DNA from 2 places in the Streptomyces sp. NRRL B-3229 genome. Region 2 is predicted to be linked to the other one. Evidence: predicted binding sites of a transcription regulator. Region 2 holds the regulator's gene; the other holds the start of a gene.
What was found. The regulator HspR, encoded in region 2, represses chaperone genes until heat shock. The targets are predictions, from matches to a motif close to TTGAGNNNNNNNNNCTCAA.

Region 1: a site for HspR is predicted at 8,714-8,732, ahead of lon (endopeptidase La). Genes of this name have one in related genera too.

What each region holds. Positions count from the first base shown of each region.
Region 1 covers NZ_JOGP01000011.1:135,364-146,930, forward strand. Annotated here, with positions in the region: gene IF54_RS0119675 (roadblock/LC7 domain-containing protein) at 1-401, opposite strand, end outside; gene IF54_RS0119680 (nitrate- and nitrite sensing domain-containing protein) at 398-3,217, opposite strand; gene IF54_RS0119685 (protein phosphatase 2C domain-containing protein) at 3,590-4,378, shown strand; gene IF54_RS0119690 (MarR family winged helix-turn-helix transcriptional regulator) at 4,604-5,098, opposite strand; gene IF54_RS0119695 (lysozyme) at 5,331-6,197, shown strand; gene lon (endopeptidase La) at 6,277-8,691, opposite strand; gene IF54_RS0119705 (GNAT family N-acetyltransferase) at 8,871-9,527, shown strand; gene IF54_RS0119710 (GNAT family N-acetyltransferase) at 9,774-10,601, shown strand; gene IF54_RS0119715 (rhomboid-like protein) at 10,658-11,458, opposite strand.
Region 2 covers NZ_JOGP01000010.1:76,490-88,056, forward strand. Annotated here, with positions in the region: gene IF54_RS0118100 (response regulator transcription factor) at 1-196, shown strand, start outside; gene IF54_RS0118105 (helix-turn-helix transcriptional regulator) at 159-1,190, opposite strand; gene IF54_RS0118110 (circularly permuted type 2 ATP-grasp protein) at 1,499-3,040, shown strand; gene IF54_RS0118115 (alpha-E domain-containing protein) at 3,037-3,975, shown strand; gene IF54_RS0118120 (transglutaminase family protein) at 3,972-4,811, shown strand; gene IF54_RS0118125 (sugar ABC transporter substrate-binding protein) at 4,865-5,971, opposite strand; gene IF54_RS0118130 (PA14 domain-containing protein) at 6,212-8,593, shown strand; gene IF54_RS0118135 (heat shock protein transcriptional repressor HspR) at 8,690-9,136, opposite strand; gene dnaJ (molecular chaperone DnaJ) at 9,143-10,324, opposite strand; gene grpE (nucleotide exchange factor GrpE) at 10,361-11,008, opposite strand; gene dnaK (molecular chaperone DnaK) at 11,005-11,567, opposite strand, start outside.

The DNA.
Region 1 (11,567 bases), on a different contig from region 2:
TGGTAGGCCACCACGCTCATGTCGCAGTCCGCCGAGCCGTGCACGCCGAGCAGCGAGCCGTCGCTGATCGACATCACGAACAGGCTGCCGTCGTCCATCGCGATCATGGTGTGCTTCGTGGAGCCGAAGTCCATGAGCTTGGCGGCACCGAGGGTGAGGCTGCCGATGCCGGAGACGATGGTCGCGAGGTCGGCCGACGAGCCACGCGGGCCGGCGGGTTTGCCCTCCCGGGCCTCACGTGCCTCCGCGTTCCGATCGGCGTCGGAGGAGAGCAGGAGCAGGCCGTCGGAGGAGACGACTGCGACCGACTGGACGCCGGGTACCTCCTCCACCAGGTTCGTCAGCAGGAAGTGGAGATTGCGGGCCTCACGACTCAGTCCGAAGGTACTGGGCGCGGTCAACTGCTTGCCTCCTCGACTGTGCCCCCCGTGGCTTCTTCGGATGCGGTGCGGTGTTCTGCGGCCGGCAGCTTGGTCTCGCCGGTTCGTTCCTTGATCTCTGCCTCCACGTCCCGGTGACCGGCCTCCGCCCCCCGGCGGAAGCCGCCCAGCCTGCGGCGGAGTGCCTCGGCGTCCACCGACGCGTTGCGTCGGCGCGGGGCCGGGGCGGTGGGCGTGGTGATCTTGGGCGTGCGCTTGGGGAGACCCTTGTCGGTGAGGGGCTCTTCGTCGGCGCGGTGCTCCTCTTCGGCGCGGGTGTGTTCGGTCTCGATCTCGGCGGCGGGTGCGGGTGCCTGCGGGTCGTGCGGTGCGGCTTCCGGGGTCTCCTGAGCCGGTACCGGTACCAGCAGCTCCATCGTCGTCTCGGCCGGGGACTCCGGCGCCTGTGCGCGTACGGCCTGCTCGGCCGGGGACTCCGGCGCCTGTGCGCGTACGGCCTGCTCGGCCGGGGACTCCGCCTGTGCGCGTACGGCCTGCTCGGCCAGCGCGACCAGGGGGTCGCCCTGGTCGCCGTGGCTGCCCGGGTCGGCCTGCTCGCCCCGGTCGCCTTGTGAACGGCCGCTGAGGACGTTGGAGTTGACCTCCGCGTCCGCGCCCGGCAGGGCGAAGGTGTGGGTGGTGCCGGTCGCCGGGGTGTCGGCAGCCGGTACGGCCGATGCGGGCGCGGCGGAGAGCAGGGGCCCCGGGAGGACGACGACCGCGGCCACGCCTCCCTGCTTCTGCTCGCGCAGCTGCACGCGGACGCCGTGCCGGTGGGCGAGGCGGGCCACGACGTACAGGCCGAGGCCGAGGCCCTCGTCGCCCTCGTCGTACGACTCGTAGGCGGTCTCGGGATCGAATGCGGCGAGGCGGGAGTTGAGGGTGGTCATGCGCTCGGCGGTCATGCCGATGCCCTCGTCCTGGACGGAGAGCATGACCTCGCCGCTCTCCAGGAGCCAGCCGGAGACCTCGACGGGCAGGTCGGGCGGGGAGAACGCGGTGGCGTTCTCCATCAGTTCGGCCAGCAGGTGGGAGAGGTCGTCCGCGGCGAAACCCGCCACATGGGCATGCGGCGGCAGGGCGGCGATGCGGACCCGCTCGTAGCGCTCGATCTCGCTGACCGCGGCCCGGACGACGTCGACCAGCGGGACCGGACCCGCGCTCTGCTGAACGTGTTCCGTGCCGGCCAGGACGAGGAGGTTCTCGCTGTGGCGGCGCATGACCGTGGCGAAGTGGTCGAGCTTGAAGAGGGTCGCGAGGCGCTCGGGGTCCTGCTCGCGCTCCTCCAGGTTCTCGATGACGGCGAGTTGGCGTTCGACGAGGCCGAGGGTGCGCAGCGCGAGGTTGACGAAGGTGGCGCCGATCGTGCCCCGCAGGCGCGTCAGCTGGGCGGCGGACTCGGCGAGTTCGCCCTTGAGCTGCTCGCGGGCGTCGGCCATCCTCTGGCGCTGGCCGACCAGGTGCTTGCGGTCGGCCTCCAGCGTGGTGATCCGCTCGGCGAGGGCGACGGCGTGCGCGTGCAGGGCGTTGACAGAGCGGACGACCTGGGCGAACTCGTCGTTGCGGCCGGTGAAGGAGACCGCTTCCTCGGTGGTCGGGTCCTCGGCCCCGGCGAGCCGCGCGGAGCCCCGGCGCAGCACGGACAGCGGGCGGGTGAGGGTGCGGGCCATGGCGGTGGCGATACCCACGGCGAGCAGCATCAGCGCGCCGAGTATCGCGACACGCAGCTCCAGCGCGGTGACGTCGTCGTCGCGCAGCTGCTCCAGCGCCTTGACCCGGCGGTCGAAGAGGGCCGACTCGGCGCCCCGCATCAGGTCGACGCGGGCGGAGAGGGCGTCGTCGAGCTTGGCGGTGCTGGTCCCGAGCTCGCTGCCGGAGAGGGTGGGCTGGTCGGTGAGGGCCGCGAGGTACTTGTCGGCGGAGTTGACGTCCGGGCCGGTGACCGTGGAGTCGAAGCTGGCCTTGGCGGCCGCGGGGGCGGACTCCTGGAAGTCGGCGAGAGCCGCGTCGGAGCGCAGCCGGGCCTGCTGGGCGGCGGCGCTGAGCGCGTCGCGCTGCTTGGCGTCGGCGGCCGAGGTGACCTTCTTGGTGTCGGTCAGGCCGGTGAGGGGGTTGTAGACGCTCTGGGTCGTCGTCGGCACGCTGAGGGCCGCGAGCAGCAGTCCGCGGGTGGCGGCGGCCTGCTGCACCGCAGAGTCGAGCTCGGCGAGGGCGTAGGCGCCGGAGCCCGCGCGGGGCGGTGTCCTCGCGGCCAGGTCCTCGGCGAGCCGGTGCAGCTCGGTGACGGCGGCCGAGTAGGCGTTGTGCGCCTCCAGGGCGGTGGACTTCCCGGTGAGGGCGGAGTGCCGTACGGCGGCGATGTCGTCGAGGTCGCCGCGCAGCGCCGGGGAGAGGTCGGTGTCGGCGCGCAGTTCCTCGATCTGGCGGTCGACGCGGGCGCTCGACTGCTCGCCGGGCGCCTTGGACTTGGGCCGGCCGGCGGCGATGTAGGGGGTGACCTCGTCGCGTTCGTCGGCGAGCGCGTGGGCGAGGTCGAGCGCGTCCTGGGTCTGCTCGGCGAGCGTCACCAGGTCCTGGGAGTCGTGGAGGTCCCCGGACGCGGTGACCAGGGAGGGGACGCCGGCCCCGGCGATCGCGGCGGCCACGACGGCGACGGCGAGAATCAGCCGGGTGCGGACATGGGTGGGGCGGCCCTTGCCGACGGGGGTCTCGGGGGCGCCGGGCGCGACGGGTGCGCGCTCCGCTTCCGTGCCGGAGGCCGTCTGCTTGCCTGTGCGACGAGGCCGCGTCTTCTGCACCGCTGCTCGCATTCCTGAACTCGTGAAACCCATGGGCCCGGAGTGACGCTCCGTCAACTGGTGTGCACACCGGGGTGCGATTCCCGACCCTCCCAGCGCCGGTGGGCGGTGGGCGAGCATCGCCTGAGCCGCCACCCGAAGGAGTGAACCCCGTCGGGGAGTTGGCGGGCAAGTTCCTGGGACACGCGCGCGTGTCGGGTCCGGTGGGCCGGTTGGACGCCGGGGAGAACCGATGGCAGGATTCGCCACCACGTCGGGCCGGAGTGCGCCAATCCCTCCTAAACCAGGCGCCTGACCTGCGCGTGTGCGTCAATTCCGCGACCGTTGCCGGGCTTTGGCGAAGCTTGTGAAGGGGTCGTGCAGACTGGCCGAATGCGTACGGAACTTGTCACGGAGCCCGGGGATGCCCAGCGGCCCAACGAGGACTTCGCGAGTGTCGCCCTGCCCGCGTCGGGGCGGGGCGGAGTGCTGGTCGTGCTCGACGGGGTGACACCGCCGCGGAGCGGGACCGGGTGTCTGCATTCGGTTCCCTGGTTCACGGCCCGGCTCGGCGGGGCGCTGACCGAACTGGCCGTTTCGCTCAGGGATGTTCCGCTGGTGGAGGTGCTGTCGGGGGCCATCGTGCGCACAGCTCGGTCACATGGTGAAGGTTGTGACCTTTCTCACCCACGCACGCCCCAGGCGACGGTGGCGATCGCACGGTGGTCGCCGTCGGCCGTGGAGTACCTGGTCCTGTCCGACTCGATGCTGCTGGTGGAGTCCCCGGGCGGGGTGGTGACACCGGTGCTGGACGACCGGCTGGCGCGCATCCCGCGCGCCGCGCTGGCCACGGACGCGCTGGTCGACACCCACCTCCGCAACAAGGAGGGCGGCTTCTACACGGCGGCCGCGGATCCCTCGGTGGCGGAGCGCTCGGTGACGGGTTCTCTCCCCCGCGCCGAGGTCCGCGCCCTGGCCGCGCTCACGGACGGCGCGGCCCGCTGGGTGGAGCGCTTCGAGGAAGGCACCTGGACCGACTGCCTCACGTTCGTACGCCGGCACAGCGCGCAGGCCCTGGTGGACCGCGTACGAGAACTGGAACGCGAGGACGCGGAGGCACGCGTGCGCTTGGGCCGGGCCAAGACCCACGACGACGCGACGGTGGTTTACGCGGAGCTGTGAGGGCGGGGGCCTGGGGGCTGATCGGGGGTACGCGCGGCTGCTCGACCGGGTGCGCGGCAGGAGACCCGGCGGGGCACCGCGGGCCGGCTCTCTTCGGCGAGCGGCTCGGCCCCTGACGCCGGACGCCTCGACAGGCGCAGCGGATCACCCGACCGGCCGACGCGGACCGCCTCACCCCGTGCCATCGGCAACCTGACCCGCCGCTCGGGCGAGTCGCAGACGCGGTTACTTCTCCATGCCCCGGTTCAGCTGGTGCAGGAGGCGGGCCAGTTCCGTGACCTCGGCCGGGTTCCAGTGGGCGAGGCGGCCGGCGTAGCGGGCGCGGCGGGCGTCGCGGACGCGGTGCACCCGGGTGCGGCCCTCCTCCGTGAGGTCGACGAGCCAGGCCCGGCCGTCCGCGGGGTCCGGTTCGCGGGCAACCAGGCCCAGTTCCTCCAGGGCGCGCAACTGGCGGGACATCGTGGCCTTGCCGACGCCGATGTACCCGGCCAGTTCCGTGGCGCGCTGACGGCCGCATTCATCCAGACGGATCAGCAGGCCGTACGCCGCCGACTCCAGGTCGGGGTGGACCTCGCGGGCCATCTCCCCCTGGTTGGCCCGGGCGCGCCGCAGCAGGACGGTCAACTCGCGTTCCAGCGCCAGGAATCCGGGCTGGTCCACACCGCTCGGCGGGGCGTCGGCCGCCCCCCGGCCCCCGCCACCCTTTCCGTCTTCGTGCACGTCAGCCCCTGCCTCGGATTTCCCGGTTCTGAAAGTTTGCGCCAAATTGCGCCGTAGCCGCAGCTCCGTAAGTATTTCGCAGGGCTAGACCAACGGCAGCAACCGGTCCCTCTTCCCAGCCGCTCACAGCCGTGCGTAGCTTCTTGACCGGGCGATGTCTGGCATGCCCACGCCACACACCCCGGCCGGGTGTTCCCCCACCGAGCATCACCGAGCCCTTCGGAGGCCCGCCATGCCCGTGCACAGACCCGGATCCCCCCGCCCACGGCGCGCGTTCCTCGCCGGCGCCCTCATAGCCGTATGCGCGCTGGTTCCCATATCCCCGGCGTCGGCCGAGCAGTCGCCCGACGCCACAGCCAGCACCACGACCAACACCCCCGTCATCCCCACCACCCCCGCCCGCGGCACCGCCCGCATGGGCATGGGCGTCGCCGCCCACGACGGGCAGGACGGCCTGCCCACCGGCACCCGTGCCGCCCAGACCGAGGGCGTCGACGTGGCCAGCTACCAGGGCAACGTCTCCTGGACGACGCTGTGGAACAGCGGAGTCCGCTGGTCGTACAACAAGGCCAGCGAGGGGACGTATTACACGAACCCCTACTTCTCCCAGCAGTACACCGGCGCCTACGGCGTCGGCATGATCCGCGGCGCGTACCACTTCGCGACCCCGGACACCACGTCCGGCGCAACGCAGGCGAACTATTTCGTCGACCACGGCGGCGGCTGGTCCGCCGACGGCAGGACCCTGCCCGGCACCCTCGACATCGAGTGGAACCCGTACGGCGACACCTGCTACGGCAAGACCACGAGCGGGATGGTCAGCTGGATCCGCGACTTCCTGAACCAGTACAAGGCCCGCACCGGCCGCAACGCCGTCATCTACACCTCCACCACCTGGTGGTCCCAGTGCACCGGCAACTACGCCGGCTTCTCCGCCAACCCGCTGTGGATCGCCCGGTACGCCTCGACCGCCGGAACGCTGCCGGCGGGGTGGAGCACCTACACGATGTGGCAGTACACGTCCTCCGGGCCGACGGTCGGCGACCACGACAAGTTCAACGGGGCGCCGGACCGCGTACAGGCGCTCGCCAAGGGCTGACGCGCCCTCTCTCCGACACGGCGAAGGCCCGGGCCTCCCTCACGAGAACCCGGGCCTTCACCTCATCCGGAGGCGCCCGTCACGCCGCCACCGGAACCTCCGGCGCCGCCCCGTTCACAGCCGGGGACAACGCCAGCTCCAGGACCTGGCGGACGTCGGTGACGGCGTGGACGTCGAGCTTGTCCAGCACCTCCGCCGGGACGTCGTCCAGGTCGGCCTCGTTGCGCTTGGGGATGATGACGGTGCTCACCCCGGCACGGTGCGCGGCGAGCAGCTTCTGCTTCACCCCGCCGATCGGCAGCACCCGGCCGGTCAGCGAGACCTCGCCGGTCATCGCCACGTCCGTGCGGACCAGGCGGCCGCTGAGCAGCGAGGCCAGTGCCGTCGTCATCGTGACGCCCGCGCTCGGCCCGTCCTTCGGGACCGCGCCCGCCGGGAAGTGGATGTGCACGCCCCGGTCCTTGAGGTCGGCGACGGGCAGCTCCAGCTCGGCGCCGTGCGACCTGAGGAAGCTCAGCGCGATCTGCGCGCTCTCCTTCATCACGTCACCCAGCTGGCCGGTCAGCGTCAGGCCCGCCGCGCCCGTCTCCGGGTCGGCCAGCGACGCCTCCACGTAGAGGACGTCCCCGCCCGCTCCGGTGACCGCGAGTCCGGTCGCCACACCCGGGACCGCCGTACGGCGCTCCGCCGGGTCCTGGGCCGACTCGGGCACGTGGTGCGGCCGGCCGATCAGGGCCCGCAGGTCGTCGGCGCCGATGGTGAACGGCAGCTCCCGCTCGCCCAGTTCGTGCTGCGCCGCGACCTTGCGGAGCAGCCGGGCGATCGAGCGCTCCAGGGTGCGCACGCCCGCCTCGCGGGTGTACTCCCCCGCGAGCTTGCGCAGCGCGCTCTCCTCCAGCGTCACCTCGTCCTGGTCGATGCCCGCTCGCTCCAGCTGGCGCGGGAGCAGGTGGTCGCGGGCGATGACGACCTTCTCGTCCTCGGTGTAGCCGTCGAGCCGGACCAGCTCCATACGGTCGAGCAGGGCCTCGGGGATGGCCTCCAGGACGTTCGCCGTGGCGAGGAACACCACGTCGGACAGGTCGAGTTCGACCTCCAGGTAGTGGTCGCGGAAGGTGTGATTCTGCGCCGGGTCCAGGACCTCGAGGAGGGCCGCAGCGGGGTCGCCGCGGAAGTCGGAGCCCACCTTGTCGATCTCGTCGAGCAGGACGACCGGGTTCATGGAACCGGCCTCCTTGACGGCCCGCACGATCCGGCCGGGCAGCGCGCCGACGTACGTACGGCGGTGGCCGCGGATCTCGGCCTCGTCGCGGACGCCGCCGAGGGCGACGCGGACGAACTTGCGGCCCATGGCGTGCGCGACGGACTCTCCGAGGCTGGTCTTGCCGACACCGGGCGGGCCGACGAGGGCCAGCACGGCACCACCGCGCCGCCCGCCGATGACACCGAGGCCCCGGTCGCTGCGGCGCTTGCGCACCGCCAGGTACTCGGTGATCCGCGCCTTCACGTCCTCCAGGCCCGCGTGCTCGGCGTCCAGGACCGACTTGGCGCCCTGGATGTCGTAGGCGTCCTCGGTCCGCTCGTTCCAGGGGAGTTCGAGGACGGTGTCCAGCCAGGTGCGGATCCAGGAGCCCTCCGGGGACTGGTCGCTGGACCGCTCCAGCTTGTCGACCTCCTTGAGGGCGGCCTCCCGCACCTTCTCGGGCAGGTCGGCGGTCTCTACGCGGGCGCGGTAGTCGTCGGACTCCTCGCCGTCCTGTTCGCCGTTGATCTCGCGCAATTCCTTGCGGACGGCTTCCAGCTGACGGCGGAGCAGGAACTCGCGCTGCTGCTTGTCGACGCCCTCCTGGACGTCCTTCGCGATGGTCTCGGCGACGTCCTGCTCGGCGAGGTGGTCGCGCAGCTGCTGGGTGGCGAGCTTGAGGCGGGCGACCGGGTCGGCGGTCTCCAGCAGCTCGACCTTCTGTTCGGTGGTCAGGAACGGCGAGTAGCCGGAGTTGTCGGCGAGCGCGGACACGTCGTCGATGGCCTGCACCCGGTCCACGACCTGCCAGGCGCTGCGCTTGCGCAGCCAGGCGGTGGCGAGGGCCTTGTACTCCTTGACCAGTTCGGCGACATGACCGGGCAGCGGTTCGGGGACGGTCTGCTCGACCGTGGTCCCCTCGACCCACAGGGCGGCGCCCGGGCCGGTGGTCCCCGCACCGATCTTCACCCTGCCCCGGCCGCGGATGAGGGCGCCCGGGTCGCCGTCGGCCAGCCGGCCGACCTGCTCGACGGTGCCGAGCACACCGGTACTCGCGTAGGTCCCGTCGATCCGTGGCACCAGCAGGACCTTGGGCTTGCCGGGTTCCGAACGGGCGGCGGCCTGGGCGGCCTCCACCGCGGCGCGGACGTCGGCGTCGTTCAGGTCCAGCGGCACCACCATTCCGGGCAGCACGACCTCGTCGTCGAGCGGCAGCACAGGCAGAGTGAGCGGTGTGGACGTCGAAGCCATGATCTCCCCTTCGGCAGTCAAGTTGAGCTATGCCGACTCAATGCACGTGAGCCTTCGAATGTTCCCCACGCGCTTTCCTGTTCGCTGTGGGCGATCACCGCTGTCGGGGCCGGCACCCCGGCCCCTATCGTGACACGGGTAATAGGCAGAATGCTCGAAAGACCATTACAGGGGGTTCGGTGGGCGGGATCGTGCAGGCATGGGTGGACGGCTGGGTCGTGTCCCGCGGGGCCGCCCCGCCGCAGCGTGAGGCCTGGGGGTTCACCGTGGACGTGGGGCAGATCGCGCAGGTCTCGCGGCATGTTTTCGACGCGCTGGGCGACGAGGTGGACGAGGGCGCCGTGCGCAAGGTCGCGGACGCGGTGACGGGCGCCGGGGTGTGGCTGAAGGTGTTCCAGGACCCGGAGACTGTCGGCGCATGGCTGGGCGAGGGCTGGTGGGCGGACCCCGAGCCCGGGTATCTGATGACGGTTCCGCTCGGAGGCGCGCGAGCGGAAGCCGGCGTGCCCGACGGTTACCGCACGCGCGTGTGGTCCGTCGGCGGCGTCACGCGCGTGCTCGTCGCCGCGCCCGACGGCTCCCTCGCCGCTCGCGGCCAGGTGGCCCCGACCGGAGCGAGTGCCGTCTTCGACCAGATCGAGACCGTGACGGCCCATCGGCGGCGGGGGCTGGGCAGCGTCGTCATGCGCACGCTCCAGGCCGCGGCGGCCGGCACGGGTGCGCGGACCGGTGTACTGGCGGGGACGCCCGCGGGCCGGGGGCTGTACGAGTCCCTGGGCTGGCATGTGCAAGCTCCGCTCACCAGTGCGAAGTTCGTCGGACCGAACGCCGGGTGACCGCCCGTCACCGCCCGCCGGAAACTCGCGGGCGGCCCGTGACGGCCTCTGTCATGCTGCGCCGGTGATCGCCCCGCCGTCTCCGGTGGAGCCTGCCGGCCGCACAGCGGACAACACCCGGCCACGGCCGGCTCTTCCCGGCCCGGGAAAGGGCCGCCGCCGGGACGTCCCGGCCCGGGGACCGGCGCCCGCGGCACGACCGACCGAGAGACCGAGAAACCGAGAGAACACGGGGAACGACCGACCATGACCACCGCCTCCACCGCCTCCACCGCCTCCACCGAAGCCGTACAGCCCCTCCTCTCCGCCTACGACGACCAGATGCGCGCCGCTCCCCCGACCCCGCCCGTCGGCGTGACGTACGAGCAGGACGGACCCCTGCTGCGGATCGTCGGCCAGTTCCGTGGGTTCGTGAGCGGGCCGCGCGACCTCGGCGTGACCGGTGCCGCGCTCGACGCACTCATCGTCCGCCAGCGCGACTTCTTCGCGGCGCGCGGTGAGGCGCTGGAGTGGAAGACCCGGACCCACGACACCCCGGCCGACCTCACCGAGCGGCTCCGCGCGGCGGGTTTCGTGCCCGAGGAGCGGGAGACGGTGCTGATCGGCCTGGCCTCCGAGATGGCCGTGGGAGAGCCCGCGCTGCCGGACGGCGTGACCCTGCGCCGGGTCACGGCCGACGCGGACATGCGCCGGATCGCCGCGATGGAGTCCAAGGTGTGGGGCCAGGACTGGAGTTGGCTCGCCGAGGACCTCGTCGGCCGGGTCGCCGCCGCGCCGGACGAGATCGCCGTGTACGTGGCCGAGGCGGACGGCGAGGTGGTGTCCGCCGCGTGGCTGGCGTTCCGCGCGGGCACCGAGTTCGCCAGTCTGTGGGGCGGCTCCACACTCGCCGAGTGGCGGGGCCGGGGCATCTACCGGGCCCTGGTCGCCGTACGCGCGGCTCTCGCCGCCTCCCGCGGGGTCACGTATCTGCACGTGGACGCCTCGGACGACAGCGCCCCGATCCTGCGCCGCCTCGGCTTCCACGCGGTGACCACGACGACGCCGTACGTCTGGACACCGCCGGGCAGTTGAAGCGACCGCGGCTGCCCTCCGGCGTCCACGGCGTCGCCTACGGCGGTCGTGCGGTCCTAGTCGGCCAGGAGCCCATGCCGGGCGCGGTGCCACCGGCGTACCAGCGGCCAGGTCGCGATGCCGGTCAGGAGGGCTATCGGGTGGCCCCAGTCGGTCAACGGGTCGGTGAAGGCGAGCAGGTCGGTCGCCAGCTCCCAGCCGAAGAGGGCGAGCAGCGGCCACCGCAGCCAGGGCCGGAGGAGTCCGGCGAGCGCGCCGAGGCTCGCGGCGACGCCGAAGCTGACGCCGTAGTCGAGCCGGTGCAGCGAGGAGGCGGGGAGGTGACCGGCCAGGACCGCGACACCTACGGGGACCTCCGTCGCGAGGGTCGCGCCGATGTGCCCGAGCAGGAAGACGGCGGCCGTGCGCATCCCGCCGATCCTGCGCTCCAGCGCGGTGAGGACGAACAGCAGGGCGATGGCGTACGGGGAGAGGATGCCGCCCGCGATCCACAGCGCACTGGCCACCAGCACCAGCAACGGCGTCCGCACCAGGTGGGCCACATCGGTGCTGGAGCCCTGGTGCAGGGTGTGCACGAGGGCGGGGCTCAGACGCGCCGAGACGAGCGCGACCGCGACCAGGACGGCGCCGTAGCCGAAGGTGAACGGGGTCCCGGTGGGCGTGGGGAACAGCCGCCGACCGCGCGGGACGCCGAACCGCCTGGTGGGGACGGTCGTTGCCGCTTCCCGTGGCTCGGCGGTGGCCTCCTCCGCCGCACTCCGCTGCCGGGGCATGCCGTCGAGCAGGACGGCGACATCCGGGAGGCGGTCGTCGGGAGGGGACCCGTCGGGAGGAGCTGCGGGGGCGGTCCGTTCCAAGGTGAGCTGCTCCTTCCGGTTCGCCCTCAGCCTTCGCGCCCGACCCGCCCGCTGTCTGTGACCCGCGCCACCCTGGACCTGATTCACAGTGACTTCTCAAGAACCTGTA
Region 2 (11,567 bases):
CACGCCCCGTCAGCGCACCATCGCCGGGCTGCTGGTGGAGGGGCACACCGACGCCGTCATCGCGGACCGGCTCGGCATGAACATCCGTACCGCACGCGTCCACATCGCCAAGCTCGCGGCGACCCTGGGCAGCGGGAGCCGGGCCCAGCTCGGCTACCTCATCGGACGGTCCGGGATCCTTGATCGGGAAGCGTGAGCGGGGCGACGGAGGCCGGGCCGTCCAGGCCCACCTGCGCTATCCGCACCCCCAGCTGCGTACGGCTGGCCGCCCCCAGCGTCTCCGACAGGCGCGCGATGTGGGCCCGGCAGGTGCGCACGCTTATGCCGAGCCGTTCCGCGATCACCGCGTCCTGGTGGCCCTCCGCGAGCAGCGCCGCGATGGACTGCTCGCGGTGGGAGATGCCCTCGATGCCGGTGTCCGGGAGCGGGGCGGTCAGCGGGATCGCGAGGCGCCACAGCCGCTCGAAGACGGTCACCAGGTACTCGACCAGCGCGGGGTGCCGTAGCTCCAGGGCGAGGGTGCGGTCGGCGTTGGCGGGGATGAAGGCGACCGTGCGGTCGAAGAGGATCAGCCGGTCGATGACCTCGTCGAGGGTGCGGGCCTGGACCGAACCGCCCATCAGCTCCAGGTAGTTCAGCAGGCCCTGGCCGTGCCGGGCGACGTGCGTGTACAGGTCGCGCATCCGTACGCCCCGGCCGCGCAGCGCCAGCGCCCGGTGCAGGCCCTCGGTGAGCTCGTGCTCGGGGCGGATGCCGCCGGGCTGGACGGTGAGGACCTCCTTCGTGCAGGCCTCGGTCGCCTCGTCCATCGCGGCCTGGATGCGGGAGAGCCCGTCGAGGACGCGGATCGCGGTCCCCTCCCCCGCGGCGCCCGCGACGACGCTGGGCGCCAGGCCCGCGTACCGCTCGACGGCGGCGACCGCGGCGCCGACCCGTCGCTGGCTCGCGCTGACCTCGTCGTGGACCTCGCGCAGCAGCCGGGTCATGACCTCCTGCGGGGCGGTCGGCACCAGCCAGTCCATGTCGTCGGGGTCCGGGTGCAGCAGGGCCAGTTCCAGCAGACAGGGCACCGGTTCGGCGTCGGCGCGGGGTACCCGGCCGCGTCGTACGGCACGGGAGTACACCCGGTCCGCGGCCTCGCACAGCCGGTCAGCGCCGTGTGGATGGTCGTCCGCCCCGTAGCCGGTCATTGCCCATCCCACCCCCGGTTCCAGCGTCTACCGCCCTCTTGTCCTTTTTCCCCATCGGGGCCTCGAAGCCCCCTCGGCTCCGCAACTATGCGCGGCCCGGACCCGCTCCGCAACACGGCTCCGAGCGCCACAGGCGGGGAAAAGGGCTGGTATGCCCCGCTACTTCCAGGGCTCCGCCGACCCGGTTGCAGGAAGCTGCTCCCTCGCCGCGTCGGCCCCCACCCCGCGCGGAACAACTCCCTCCGTGCGTCAACGTGCGGAAATCGCACGGTGATCAGTTCGTTACGAGCCGCACTTAACGTCAGGTCATGGCGGACATATTTGACGCGTACGCGTTGGCCGACGCGTGGGACGAGATGTTCGAGCGGCCGGGTGAGGTCAGGACCGCCTACGAGCCGGTACTGGCGGCGCTTCAGCCGATCGAACCGAGTGAACTCAGGTTCCGGGCCGACCAGATGGCCCGGGCGTTCACCGACAGGGGCGTGACCTACGCCTTCGCGGGCGAGGAGCGGCCCTGGCCGCTGGACCTCGTGCCCAGGATCCTCGACGCCCTGGAATGGGATCTCATACAACGCGGGGTGAGCCAACGGGTCAGAGCCCTGGAGGCCTACCTCGCCGACGCCTACGGGCACGCCCGCGCCTTCGAGGACGGGGTCGTGCCCTGGCGGCTGCTGCTGAGCTCCCCGCACTTCCACCGCGCCGCCCACGGGATCGAACCGGTCAACCAGGTGCGCATCCATGTCGCCGGCATCGACCTGGTCCGGGACGAGCAGGGCGACTTCCGGGTCCTGGAGGACAACGTCCGGGTGCCCAGCGGGGTCTCGTACGTCATCGAGAACCGGCGGGCGATGACCCGGGTCTTCCCGTCCCTGTTCGCCGAGCAGCACGTGCTGCCCGTCGACGGTTACGCGCAGAAGCTGCTCGCCGCCCTGCGCGCGGCCGCTCCCGACGGGGTCCAGGACCCCCGGGTGGTGGTCCTGACCCCGGGGCCCAACAACGCCGCCTACTTCGAACACGCGCTGCTCGCACGGCTGATGGGCGTGCAGCTGGTCGAGGGCCACGACCTGGTGTGCCGGGGCAACCGGGTGTGGATGCGCACGACCCGCGGCGAGGTGCCGGTGCACGTCGTATACCGGCGCCTGGACGACGACTTCCTCGACCCGCTGCACTTCCGCCCGGACTCGGTGATCGGCTGCCCGGGCATCCTCGGCGCGGCCATGGCGGGCCATGTCACCCTCGCCAACGCGGTCGGCAACGGCATCGCGGACGACAAGCTGCTCTACACGTACGTCCCGGACCTGATCCGCTACTACCTCTCCGAGGAACCGATTCTGCCCAACGTGGAGTCGTTCCGCCCGGACGAGCCCGGGCAGTTGGAGGCCGTCCTCGACCAGATCGACCAGCTGGTGGTGAAGCCGGTCGACGGGGCCGGCGGGCAGGGCATCGTGATCGGTCCCAAGGCGGACCGCGAGACCCTGGAGAGAACCCGGGAGGCGGTCCGGCAGGACCCCCGCGGCTTCATCGCCCAGCGCCCGGTCGCCCTGTCCACCTCCCCCACCCTCGCGGGTGAACGCATGGCGCCCCGCCACATCGACCTGCGCCCCTTCGCCGTCAACGACGGCAACGACATCTGGGTCCTGCCCGGCGGCCTGACCCGGGTCGCCCTCCAGGAGGGCAACCTGATCGTCAACTCCAGCCAGGGCGGCGGCTCCAAGGACACCTGGGTGCTCGCCGAGGGCCCCGCAGAGCCGCCGCCGCCCGCGCCCGGCACCGCCCCCCTCGACATCGCGCCGCGCCAGCACGGTCCCGACGGCTCCCCCACCGTCGTACAGGAAGGGGCACAGCAGTGAACGACGTGATCCTCTCCCGGATAGCCGAGGCCCTCATCTGGACCGGCCGCTACGTCGAGCGGGCGGACGCCACCGGGCGGATCCTCGACGCCTACCTCCACCGGATGCTGGAGGACCCCTGGCGCGACGAGGACGCGGCCTGCCGGTCGCTGTACGCGATCCTCGGCATGGACGCCGGCGGCCAGCCCTGCGACATGCAGCGGGTGCTGGACCAGCTGGCCTTCGACGCCCGCTCGACGGCGTCCATCGAGGGCGCGCTCGGTGCCGCCCGACTGAACGCCCGCAGCGCCCGTGAGGCCGTCTCCTCCGAGATGTGGGAGTGCCTCAACTCGACCTGGCACGCGCTCGCCGACCAGCGGCTCGCGGCCCGCCGTACCGGCCCCTACGGCTATCTGGAACTCGTACGGCGGCGCGCGGCCCTCTTCTTCGGGCTCGCCGACTCCACCATGAGCCGTGACGACAGCTGGCGTTTCGTGGTGCTCGGCCGGAGCCTGGAGCGGGTGGACATGACCGTACGCCTGCTGTCGGTCCGCGTGCTCGACGCGGCCCACGCGCCCGACTGGCCGACCCTGCTGAGCGCTTCGGGCGCCGACGAGGCGTACGCGCGCGTGTACGGCGGCTTCGGCGACACCCCGCGGGTGGCCGAATTCCTGCTCCTGGACCGGGACTTCCCGCGCTCCGCGCTGCACGCTCTGACGACGGCGGAGGAGTGCCTGACCGCGCTCGGCCGCCCCCGTCAGGACCCCGCGCGCCGCCCGATCGGCGGGATGCGCACCCGGCTCGAATATCTCGACCTGCACGCGCTGGAGGAGCAACTCCCCTCGCTGCTCAGGGACTTGCAGACCGCGTGCATGGCCTCCGCGGAGGCGGTGGCGGAGCGGTTCTTCCCGTACCAGGGGCCCGTCGAGTGGGCCCAGGAAGGAGCCGGACGATGACCCGCCTCCGGATCAAGCACACCACCGAGGTGGCGTACGCCCAGCCCGCCTCCTCCTCCCACAACGAGGTCCGCATGACCCCGCTGACCCTGCCCGCCCAGACCACCCTGGACGCCCGGGTCACGGTCAGCCCGACCACGCCGACCTGGTCGTACTGGGACTACTGGGGCACCCAGGTCACCGGCTTCGACCTGATGGACCCGCACGGCCGGCTCACCATCACGGCCACCAGCCTCGTCGAGACGATCCCGCCAGGACCGCTGCCGACCGCGCCCACCTGGGCCGAGGTGGCCGAACGCGTCGCGGCCTCCCGCCTGTTGGAGTTCGCCGGCCCGACGGGGCGTACGACGATCCCGGCGAAGCTGGCCAAGAAGGCCCGCAAGGCCGCGACGGGCCTGGACCCGCACGAAACGGCCCTCGCGGTGTCGACGCTGGTCGCCGACCGGGTGTCGTACCTGCCCGGCGCGACCAGCGTGAACACCTCCCCCGTGGAGGCCTGGGAGCAGGGCGCGGGCGTCTGCCAGGACATCACCCACCTGACCATCGCCCTGCTGCGGGCCGTCGGCCTGCCGGCCCGCTACGTCTCCGGCTACCTCCACCCGGAGCGCGAGGCCGAACTGCACCGGCCCGTCGCGGGGCAGAGCCACGCCTGGATCGAGTACTGGGCGGGCGAGTGGTGCGGCTACGACCCCACCAACGGGGTGCGCGCCGACGAGTCCCACGTGGTGGTGGCCAGGGGTCGCGACTACGACGACGTGACCCCGCACAAGGGGATCTACCGCGGGGTGCCGGGCGGGCCGCCGGAGGTGACGGTGGAGTTCACGAGGGTGGCCTGAAAAAGGTGACAGGGGCCGGAGGGGAGATCCTCCGGCCCCTGTCCGCGCTTCGGTTACGACAGACCCGCCGCCGCGCAGGCGCTCTTGTACTCCGAGGTGCAGATGTCCTTGACGGAGTAGATGCCGTCCTTGACGACCGTGCTCTTGATGTTGTCCTTCGTCAGCGCGACGACCTGGACGAGCTGGGCCGGAATGTCCTTGTTGGTCGGGCTGTCGACGCTGTCCGTGGCGAGGGCGTCGAACTGGATGTCCTTGCCCTGGATCTTGGTCACGGCCATCTCGGCGGCGGCCTCGGCCTCGTCCGGGTACGGCTTGTAGACGCTCATGTACTGCTCGCCGGAGACGATCCGCTGCACCGCGGACAGCTCCGCGTCCTGGCCGGTGATCGGCGGGAGCTTCGTCATGCCCGCGCTCTCCATCGCCTGGATGGCGGCGCCGGCCATGGCGTCGTTGGCGGAGTACACGGCCTTGATGTTGCCCTTGCCGATCGCGTTGATCGCCTCGGCCATGTTCTTCTGCGCGATCTCCGGCTTCCAGCCGTCGACGTCGTACGTCTCGGCGATCGTCACCTTGCCGTTGAGCTCGGACATCGCCCCCGCCTTGAACTGCCCGGCGTTCGGGTCGGAGGGCGAGCCGTTGATCATGACGATCTTGTCGGAGCTGTCGATACCGGAACCGAGCGCCTCGATGAGGGAGCGGCCCTGCACCTCGCCGACGAGTTCGTTGTCGAAGGAGACGTACCCGTCGATCGGGCCCTCGGCGAGCCGGTCGTAGGCGATGACCGGGATGCCCGCGTCCTTGGCCTTCTGCACCATGCCCGCGATGGCGTGCGAGTCGACCGCGTCCAGCAGGATGACGTCGACCTTCTCGTCGATCATCTCCTGCATCTGCGAGGCCTGCTTCTTGGCGTTGGCCTCGCCGTTGGCGTAGACCGTCTTGCCCTTCTTGTCCGTGAGCTCCGCGACCTTCTTCTTGATGATCGGGTAGTCGAACTCCTCGTAACGGGTGTTCGTCTTCTCCGGCATCAGCACACCGACGGTGACGTCGTCGCCCTTGGTGGGGCTCGCCTCGCTCCCGCTCGCGGCGCCGAGCGCCCCGCAGGCGGCCAGCGAGAAGGACATCGTGGACGCTGCCACGGCTATGGCGATACGACGACGCATGGGGCTGCTCACTTCTGATGCTCTCCGGACGCGGGCGCGGCATTGCGGCCCATGTGTCTGAAAAGCCAACGCGGGGCCGACCACCGGCGTCAAGCGGAATCACTTAACGAGTGCGCAACGCCACTCTCCGCCGACGGTGTGAAGACTTGGCGCGAACACTAGTACAACCAACTTCACACCTCAGGTGTCGTGATCACAGCAGCCCCACAACTGCTGTTCCACGTCCGACCAGAGGATCGAATGAAGTCAGCCAGCCGTACGACCGCCACGGCGCTCGTCCTAGCCGCCGCCGGCACCCTCACCACCCTGGCAGCGGCGGCCCCCGCCTCGGCAGCCGTGTCGTGCACCTCCCCGGTGTTCCAGCGCCAGTTCTACGCGAACACGTCCTTCTCCGGCACCCCGAAGAAAACGGACTGCGACGACGCGATCGACCAGTCCTGGAGCGGTGCCCCGGTCTCCGGGCTGCCGAAGGACAATTTCGGCGTTCGCTGGAGTGTGACCCGCGACTTCGGCTCCGGCGGGCCGTTCACCCTCAACGCCGCCGGTCTCGACGGAATGCGGGTGTACGTCGACGGGGTCCGGAAGATCGACCTCTGGAAGAACGTCTCGACGACGGTCAAGAAGACCGCCAACGTCACCATCCCCGCCGGCAAGCACACCCTGCGCGTCGACTACGCGAACTGGACCGGCACCGCCAAGGTCAAAGTCACCTACACCCCCCGCACCACCGCCGACGTCGACAAGGTCAAACCCCTCACACCGACCGGCACTTCGGTGACGTACGACAAGGCCACCCGCAAGACCAAGGTCACCTGGGCGAGGAACAAGGAGATGGACCTCGCCGGGTACAAGGTCTACCGACGGCTGAAGGGGGCCTCGTTCCCGGCCGCGCCGCTCGCCACGACCACCGGCACCTCGTACACCGACAGCACGCCGCCCACCGGCGCCACCTACTACTTCGAGGTCCGCGCCCACGACAAGGCCGGCAACACCTCGGGCGGGACCGCCGACCAGCCCGTCACCACCGTGGACACGACTCCGCCCGCGGCGCCCTTCCTCGAGATGGACGCGTGCCCGGACGACCAGCCGTTCGCGGGCCCGGAGCTCGTCACCACCGCGGAGAACGCGGCCGACATCGCCATGTACGAACTCCAGCGGCTCAACCAGGCCACCAACTCCTGGGTGACCGTCTACACCGGCACCAAGGGCGCGACCTGCGACACGGGGCAGCCCGCCGACGGCAGCAAGGTCACCTACCGGGGCCGTGCCCGGGACGCCGTCGGGAACTGGTCCGCGTACTCGGCGGCCACCACCTTCACCACGTTCGACATGACCCCGCCGGCGACCGCCGCCGACGCCCGGGTCGAGTACCGCGCCGGCGTCCCGCACCTGGTGTGGTCCGCCGTCGAGGGGGCCGCGCGGTACGAACTCCTCCAGTACGACCCGGCGACGGGTGGCTGGCGCGACGCGCTGCCCGGTACGGCCGGCACCACCACGCAGACCGACGTCGTGCCGCGCCAGCTCCTCGCCGCCGCCGACTCCTACCGGTACGCGGTCCGCACCCAGGACACCAAGGGCAACGCCTCCGCGCCGGTGGAAATCGCCCTGCGCATGGCGGACCGGCCGGAGGCGATCGCCCCGTACGAGACCACCGCGACCCGCTCCGCCAAGGGCGTGCACGTCTCCTGGGCGAGCGCCGACCCGTGGACCCATGACAGCGCCCCGCTGCTCACCTACCGAATCGAACGGACCGACCCGGTGACCGGCGAGACGGCCGTCGTGACCACATGCGGGACCGACGGCACGGACCCGTCGGTGAGCTGGTGGTGGGCGGGCGAGGACGCCCCGTCCTACGCGGGGCGCCAGGTGCTGCACGGCAGCTGCGAGGACGTCTCCGGCGCCTCCGAGACGACGTACGAGTACCGGGTCGTGACCGTCGACCCTCACGGCCACGCCTCGCAGCCCGGGCCGGCGGCCACCGCGACCACCCCGGACACCAAGCGCCCGGACCCGGTCCGGGACCTGACCGCCGAACAGGTCCCGCTCGGCGTACGGCTGTCCTGGACCCCGCCCGCCGACGACGACGTGTTCATGTACTACGTGTGGCAGGGCACCACCGACCCGGAGACCGGCGAGACCGTCTGGAAGCGGAACTGCTGGAAGGGGCAGGCGCTCGCCGAGACCGAGATCCTCTGCCCGACCGTGCCGGACGGCGCGGCCCACGTCTACCGGGTCGCCGCCGTGGACGTCCTCTGGGACGAGGGGCCGGACTTCTGGCACACCGCCGACATCACGGTCACCCTGCCCGACACCCGGCCGCCGGGCTGGACGGGCACGGAGGTCCGTGAGGACAACTACCCCGAGCTGTACGTCGGCTGCTCCGAGAGCTCCGGCCTCGGCGACTGCTCCCGGTTCACGCACTACCGCGTCGAGCGCTGGGACCCGGCGGCCAACGCCTACGCCACCCTGACCGAGGGAGCCACCGGCGGTCCCACGTCGTACATGGACACCACGGTCCACGACGACCTGCTGGGCCTGTACTACTACCGCGTGGTCCTCCTGGACTCCGCGGGCACCGAGACGGTGGCCAGGTCGGCGGCGTACGGCATCTGGGAGTACTGACCGCGAGCCGACGGGGTGACCCCCGACGACGAGAAGGGGCCCGGAGAGATCTCCGGGCCCCTTCTCGCATCAGTCCGTCTGGTTCTGCATGAAGACCTAGTCCCTGGCCTTCTTCGGCCGCCACACCACCAGCGCGCTGGTCTGCTGGACCTCCTGATACGGCACCAGGTCGCGGCGGTACGACGCGTGCACCGCGGCCTCCCGCTGCTGCATCGCCGCGGCGGCGCCCTCGACGGCGGCCTGGAGTTCGGCCACCCGCTGCTGGAGCGCCACGACCTGGTTCTCCAGCTCGATGATGCGCTTGATGCCGGCGAGGTTGATGCCCTCGTCCTGCGACAGCGCCTGTACCTGGCGGAGCAGTTCGATGTCGCGGGCCGAGTAGCGGCGGCCCCGCCCGGCCGTGCGGTCCGGGGAGACCAGGCCGAGGCGGTCGTACTGACGGAGGGTCTGCGGGTGCAGGCCGGAGAGCTGGGCCGCCACCGAGATGACGTAGACCGGGGTTTCCTCGGTCAGTTCATACGGATTGCGTCGACGACCGTCCATCTCGAATCATGCTCCCTTCGCGGCCTGGAACAGCTCCGCCCGTGGGTCCTCCCCCACGGTCGCCTCGCGATACGCCTCCAGCGCGTCACGAGCCTTCCCCGACAGCTCGGTCGGGACACTCACCTCGACGGTGACCAGCAGATCGCCCCGGGTGCCGTCCTTGCGGACCGCGCCCTTGCCCCGCGCCCGCATGGTGCGGCCGTTGGGGGTGCCCGGCGGCAGCTTCAGGGTCACCGAAGGACCGCCCAGCGTCGGCACCCGCACCTCGCCGCCGAGCGCCGCCTCCGTGAAGGTCACCGGAACCGTCACCGTGAGGTTGTCGCCCTTGCGGCCGAAGACGGGGTGCGCGGCGACGTGCACGGTGACGTACAGGTCGCCCGCCGGGCCGCCGCGCTCACCGGGCGCGCCCTTGCCGCGCAGCCGGATCCGCTGGCTGTCCGACACCCCGGCCGGAATGCGGACCTGCATGGTCCGGGAGGACTTGGCCCGCCCGGAGCCCTTGCAGACCTCGCAGGGGTTCTCCGCCATCAGGCCCCGGCCCTTGCAGTCCGGGCAGGGGTCCGTCAGCGAGAAGCCGCCGCCGGAGCCCCGGGCCACCTGGCCGGTGCCGACGCAGGTCGGGCACACGCGCGGGTTGCCGTTGGCGTCGCCGGTGCCCGAACAGGCCTTGCAGGGGGCCTGCGAGGACATCCTGAGCGGGACGGTCGCCCCTTCGATCGCCTCGGTGAAGCTGAGGGTGACCTCGGTGTCGATGTCCTGCCCGCGCCGCGGCTGGACGCGCGTAGTCCCGGAGCTGCCCCGGTTGAACAGGCCGCCGAAGACGTCTCCGAGTCCGCCGCCGAAGCCGCCGGCTGCCTGGCCCCCGCCCTGGGCGCCGCCTCCGAAGAGGTCGCCCAGGTCGAAGTTGAAGGAGCCGCCCGCACCGCCCGGCCCCGGGCGGAAGCCGCCGTTGCCGAACAGGGTGCGGGCCTCGTCGTACTCCTTGCGCTTCTTGGGGTCGCCGAGGATGTCGTTGGCCTCGGAGATCTCCTTGAAGCGCTCCTCGGCCTTGGCGTTGCCCTTGTTGGCGTCCGGGTGGAACTCGCGTGCGAGCTTGCGGTACGCCTTCTTGATCTCGGCCTCGGTGGCGTCCTTGGGGACGCCGAGGACCTTGTAGTAGTCCTTCTCGATGAAGTCCTTGGTGCTCATCCCCGACGCCCCTCCTTTCGGTCACCGGCCACGGCTTCAGCCCTCTTCAGAGCTGTTGTCCTTCTCCTCGCCGGCCTCGGACTCGTCCTTGGCCGCCTGCGCGCCCGGCTGCGGTTCGGCGACCGCCACCCGCGCGGGGCGGATGGTGCGCTCGCCGATGCGATACCCCGGCTGGAGAATCGCCACGCACGTCGTCTCGGTGACGTCGGGCGCGTAACTGTGCATCAGGGCCTCGTGGATCGTCGGGTCGAAGGGCTCGCCCTCCTTGCCGAACTGCTGAAGACCCATCTTCGCCGCGACGGTCTCCAGCGACTCCGCGACGGACTTGAACCCGCCGAGCAGCTCACCGTGTTCCCGGGCGCGGCCGATGTCGTCGAGGGTGGGCAGGAGTTCGGTCAGGAGGTTCGCGACGGCGATCTCCTTGACCGTGATCCGGTCCCGCTCCACGCGGCGTCGGTAGTTCTGGAACTCGGCCTGGAGCCGCTGGAGGTCGGCGGTGCGCTCGTCGAGCGCCTTGCGCGACTGGTCCAGCTGGGCCGTCAGGCCTGCGATCTGGGCACTTGCGTCCCCGGCCGGGGCCGCCCCCGCCTCCGAGGAGGAGGCGGCGGCCTGCGGCTCGGCGTCGTCGGTGGCGCCGGAGGGGACGTCGGGCTTCTCGTCGAAGCCCGGGGTCTCCTCCGTCACGCGGCACCGTCCTTGCGCTCGTCGTCCACGATCTCGGCGTCCACGACGTCGTCGTCCGCCTTGGCCTGGGAGGCACCGGCGTCCTCGCCGCCGGCGGCCTGCGCGGCCTGGGCGTCGGCGTACATGGCCTGGCCGACCTTCTGGGAGACCGCGGCGACCTTCTCGGTCGCGGTGCGGATCTCGGCTGTGTTGTCGCCCTCGGCGGACTCGCCCTTGAGCGCGGCCTTCAGCTCCTCGACGGCGGCCTCGACCTCGGTCTTGACCTCGCCGGGAACCTTGTCCTCGTTGTCCTTGAGGAACTTCTCCGTCTGGTAGACGAGCTGCTCGCCCTGGTTGCGGGTCTCGGCGGCCTCGCGGCGGCGGTGGTCCTCGTCCGCGTACTGCTCGGCCTCCTGGCGCATCCGGTCGACCTCGTCCTTCGGCAGCGAGGAGCCGCCGGTGACGGTCATCTTCTGCTCCTTGCCCGTGCCCAGGTCCTTGGCGGTCACGTGCATGATGCCGTTGGCGTCGATGTCGAAGGACACCTCGATCTGCGGCACGCCACGGGGGGCCGGCGGCA